2 regions of the Paenibacillus xylanexedens genome follow, and region 2 is predicted to be linked to the other one. Evidence: riboswitches for the same ligand, from Rfam matches in the RefSeq annotation. Region 2 holds a riboswitch; the other holds the start of a gene.

Region 1 (2,461 bases), 2.2 Mb from region 2:
GACCGGATTCACTGGAGTTACAGGTGCGACAGGCGTAACGGGAGCAACAGGACTGACGGGGCCGACCGGAGTCAGTGGTGTTACAGGTGCAACAGGTGTAACGGGAGCGACCGGAACCACTGGGGCTACAGGAGCGACAGGCGTGACGGGAACAGCTGGGACGGCTGGTGTAACCGGAGCAACGGGAGTGACCGGAACCACAGGGGCTACAGGAGCGACAGGCGTGACGGGAACAACCGGGACGGCTGGTGTAACCGGAGCAACGGGAGTGACCGGAGCTACTGGGGCTACAGGAGCGACAGGCGTGACGGGAACAGCTGGGACGGCTGGTGTAACCGGAGCAACGGGAGTGACCGGAACCACAGGGGCTACAGGAGCGACCGGATCGACAGCAGCTTCTGCTCCTGCGGATTCTTCTCTGTTTGCTGACAGTCAGACAACGGCATTGCCTCTTCCGTTGACCGGTGAAACGATCATTCAGACCCTCAATGTACCCTTGGTGGCAGGTCAACGCGTGAAAATCGATAATAGTACACAAGTAGCAGTAGTTGTAGGGTCTAACTGGAGTATTGCGTATAACATTAACCTGAGGCGTAACGGAGTTCTAATTAATCAATTGCAACTCTCAAGGACCGGGAATGCTGCGGGAACGTTGAGGTTTCTTTCTTCTAACACTTACGTGGATACTTCTCCTGCGACAACGACTAACGCATATACGATAAGTATTGAATTTACGACAACTAGCAACGTCACGAGTGCCTCAGCGGAAGTGAGAAATGTGAATGCTATTCGCTTCAGTTAAAATAGACATCGGACTTATGGTAATTACACGTTACTTTTGTTGACATATATGATATTGTACATTACTCTATGGGTATACACGATCAAAAATTTAGAAATGTACCATTCCGATTAAGAATCAAATTAAGATAATACAGCGGATGATAACGAGCGGGAGAGACCTGGGTTAGCCAAGCAAAATGGCTAGTGTTCAGGCACCGAAGGAGCAAGCTGCTGCGCACCCGGCGCAGTGGTTAATCTCTCAGGTAAATGTACCATCGTTGGACGCAACTCTGGAGAGTGCGCGAACTGCGCCACCCAAGGGGTATATGATCAGTCAGACCGGTGATCTTGTCTGTAATCGCAGGCAATGCGCCTTGTCGTGAGACACTGCTGATCGTGAAACTCTCAGGTATCGAGGACAGAGAGAGGGCCTGAGGCCTTCTTCTGTCCTTTTTTGATGTCATCATTCAGTAAATAAGGAACAATATGGCTCAGATTCTGGATGGAAATGACGAATACAATTGGAGGGTTATAAGGTGCGATTTAAAGATGTGTTTTCAATTATTGGTCCGTCGATGACGGGGCCTTCAAGTTCACATACAGCTGGAGCGGCAAGGTTAGGGAGAATTGCTCGACAGTGGCTAGGATGTACGCCAGATCGTGCCCGGCTGACCCTGTACGGTTCATTTGCAGATACGTATCAGGGGCACGGAACAGATCTGGCACTGATCGGCGGTCTGCTGGATTATGTCACAGACGATCCGCGTATCCCGGATGCAGAGCAATACGCAGAGGAAGCGGGCATGGAGGTTGAGTTTTATACAAGTGGCCTGCCTGCTCCTCATCCGAATACGGTCAAAATTGAGTTGTGGCATGGAGAACGTGCCTGCTCCTTAATCGGTGCATCCATTGGTGGTGGAAGTGTATCGGTGCATTCGATGAATGATTTTCGTGTTCAGATTAGTGGTGAGTTCCCGACACTCGTTCTTCGACATGCAGACAAAGCAGGGGTGCTTGCGTCGGTAACGTCCACGATCAGTTCATCCGGGGTTAACATCGGGTATATGCAGGTGGATCGGAAAGCCCGTGATGGCGAAGCACTGACTGCGATGGAGATGGACGGTGTGCCTAATCCTGATATGCTCAAGCGTCTAAGGGAGCTGGACCATGTGTTAGACATTCGTGTCATAGATTTGAAGAGAGGAGTTGATTCGGATGCGGTTTAAACATTTGCATGAACTGAATACGATCTGTACAGCAGAATCCAAAACCATTGCTCAGCTGATGATCGAGGAGCAAGTTCAGGAGACCAATACACCGGAAGCGGATGTTGTGAAACAGATGTCTGAATATTACCAGGTGATGAAGGAAGCGGTACGCAAAGGGTTAACGGAAGATACGACATCACGCAGTGGATTAACAGGTGGAGACGGCAAAAAAATGGCCGAGTACATTCGCAAAGGTGAGACTTGTTCAGGAGATGCTTCCGCACTTGCCATGGCGTATGCCCTGTGTGTATCTGAAGTGAATGCCTCCATGGGTCGGATCGTGGCAACACCAACAGCCGGTTCCTGCGGCATTATCCCGGGTGTGTTTATCAGTTCACAGGAGCGGTTTGGCTGGACGGACGAACATTTGGTGAACGGGTTGTTCTGTGCAGGAGCGATTGGTTATGTTA
Region 2 (2,461 bases):
AGGCTCACACAGGTCGAAACAATATGAAGCACATCTCATTTTGTTATAAAATATATGTTAATAAGTACAAGTTCGTTGATACTATTCTTCCGTATGTTTACGATACGCGTCTGCATTCATCAATGTAGACAATGCCGCTGTCAGATCTCCATCAACACGGATTTCAATCATCCAGCCTTCCTCGTATGGAGAGCTGTTGACAAGTTCAGGGGAGTCCTGCAATGAATCATTCACTGCAATAATTGAACCAGTGACTGGAGAAAACAAGTCCGACACCGTTTTGACCGATTCGATCGTTCCAATGCTGTCCTCTGCTTTTACATTGGTTTCAAGGTCAGGCAATTCCACAAACACAATGTCACCCAGCTGATGCTGCGCGAACTCGGTAATGCCAATACGTACAGTATCCTCCCCTACGGTTTGCACCCATTCGTGCTCTTCACTGTACAGGAAATCACTTTTCAATTCGCTCATCGATATCCGCCTCGCTTTTCATTAATGAGTACATGCGTTCTTTGACCTTAACCTTTTTCCCAGAACATAGCGTATGATATTTATGAATCAAATGTCAAGATACCTCACAATTTATTTGCTGAACACCTCTAAATCCTGTAACCGGATTACACTCTTTCTTCATATACTGGTGAATATTAGAATAGTAAGCGCAGTCTTTTTAAATATACGAACAATAACATTAAAAACAAATTAAATATTCGGTTTTTAATCATTATATATGATATCGTTCTTGACATCGGTAGTGGATTCACGTTTTAATGAGAGGAGTAAATGTGTTTATTGGACTATGTTATACCCGCGGATGAATGTAAAGGGAGAGATTACCCGTGACACCCGATTCGGGATGTACATGAGGTAACGCCGAAGGAGTAAACCACCGATAAGCGGGGGTGAATCTCTCAGGCAAAAGGACTTTTACGGGACGCAACTCTGGAGAGCATCTATTCGCCCTGAGCGGGCGTTATGATCACCCAAGGGGAAACCTGCTGCACAAGGCAGCGGGGTAACTCTCAGGTACAAGGGACAGAGCCTTAGAATACAGCGTGCTACTTGGCATGCCGATTCTTTGGCCTGTCCTTTTCCTTTTTCCCAAAAAACGAAAAACAGGATTCAGATCAGCGCTGCCATAGCTGCCTTACCATACTTATCTACTAAAAATCTCTGCTGAAAAATTTAAAAATACCCTGGTTCATTGATCCACGATTGTATATCCGGCCGGTTGACGGCCCATGACGAGGTGATTTGATGTCCGATTTGCTTAGAACACCACTCTTCCCACTGTATCAGCAATACGAAGGCGTACGGTGCATTGATTTTGGAGGCTGGGAGCTTCCGGTGCAATTTAGCGGAATCCAGAAAGAACATGAAGCGGTGCGTGAGCGTGCTGGACTGTTTGATGTATCCCATATGGGCGAATTCACAGTACAGGGTGAGCAGGCTGAAGTTTTTTTGCAACAAATGATGACTAATGATGTGACAACGCTGGTTCCCGGTCAAGCTCAGTACACCCTGATGTGTTATCCTGATGGCGGTGTGGTGGATGATCTGCTCGTGTATAAGCTGGAAGATCAGCATTATATGCTTGTGGTTAACGCCTCCAACATCGACAAGGATTGGGCGTGGCTGCAAGAGCACTTGATCCCCGGCGTAAGCATGACCAACGATTCTGAGCAGACGGCGCTACTCGCCTTGCAAGGTCCACTGGCTGTAGACATTATCGGGAAAGTTACAGATACGGATGTAAGCTCGATTGAACCGTTTCGTTTTGTGCAGGATGCTGAAGTATGTGGAGTAAAATTACTGTTGTCCCGTACCGGTTATACCGGTGAAGATGGCTTTGAGCTATATGTTCCTGCAGATCAGGCCGCTGTGGTCTGGAATGGGTTAATGCAAGCCGGTGAAGGTCACGGACTTGTACCGACAGGCCTCGGTGCTCGGGATACACTGCGCTTTGAAGCAAAGCTCCCTCTGTATGGACAGGAATTGTCGGCAACTATCTCTCCACTCGAAGCTGGCGTAGGTATGTTTGTGAAGCTGAATGCCGGACCTTTTATCGGACACGAAGCCTTGTTACAGCAAAAAACTGACGGGCCCGCCCGCAAACTGGTCGGCATCGAAGTGTTGGAGCGCGGTATTCCCCGCCCCCACTATCCGATTTACGCCGAAGGCGTACAGATTGGTGAAGTGACAACAGGAACGCAATCACCTACATTGAAACGTAATCTGGGGCTTGCCCTCATCGACAGCAAATACGCTGCGCTGGGAACCCCGCTTGAGATTGAGATCCGCGGCAAGAAATTAAAAGCCGAGGTCGTGAAGACCCCTTTTCATAAACGGACACGTACGTCGAAGACACCTACTCAAGGAGCTGATCAAGCATGAGCAAGCACCGTTATATTCCCATGACTGAGCAAGATCAGAGCGCCATGCTCGCAACCATCGGTGT

What was found. Region 2 has a riboswitch for glycine ahead of gcvT (glycine cleavage system aminomethyltransferase GcvT). Riboswitches for the same ligand answer to the same signal wherever they lie in the genome.
Region 1: another riboswitch for glycine. It lies ahead of sdaAB (L-serine ammonia-lyase, iron-sulfur-dependent subunit beta); the one in region 2 lies ahead of gcvT (glycine cleavage system aminomethyltransferase GcvT).

Annotation. Positions count from the first base shown of each region.
Region 1 covers NZ_CP018620.1:1,318,199-1,320,659, forward strand. The annotation lists gene BS614_RS05995 (hypothetical protein) at 1-802, shown strand, start outside; glycine riboswitch at 943-1,067, shown strand; glycine riboswitch at 1,072-1,207, shown strand; gene sdaAB (L-serine ammonia-lyase, iron-sulfur-dependent subunit beta) at 1,320-2,009, shown strand; gene sdaAA (L-serine ammonia-lyase, iron-sulfur-dependent, subunit alpha) at 1,999-2,461, shown strand, end outside.
Region 2 covers NZ_CP018620.1:6,154,187-6,156,647, forward strand. The annotation lists gene gcvH (glycine cleavage system protein GcvH) at 82-474, opposite strand; glycine riboswitch at 818-940, shown strand; glycine riboswitch at 944-1,044, shown strand; gene gcvT (glycine cleavage system aminomethyltransferase GcvT) at 1,261-2,397, shown strand; gene gcvPA (aminomethyl-transferring glycine dehydrogenase subunit GcvPA) at 2,394-2,461, shown strand, end outside.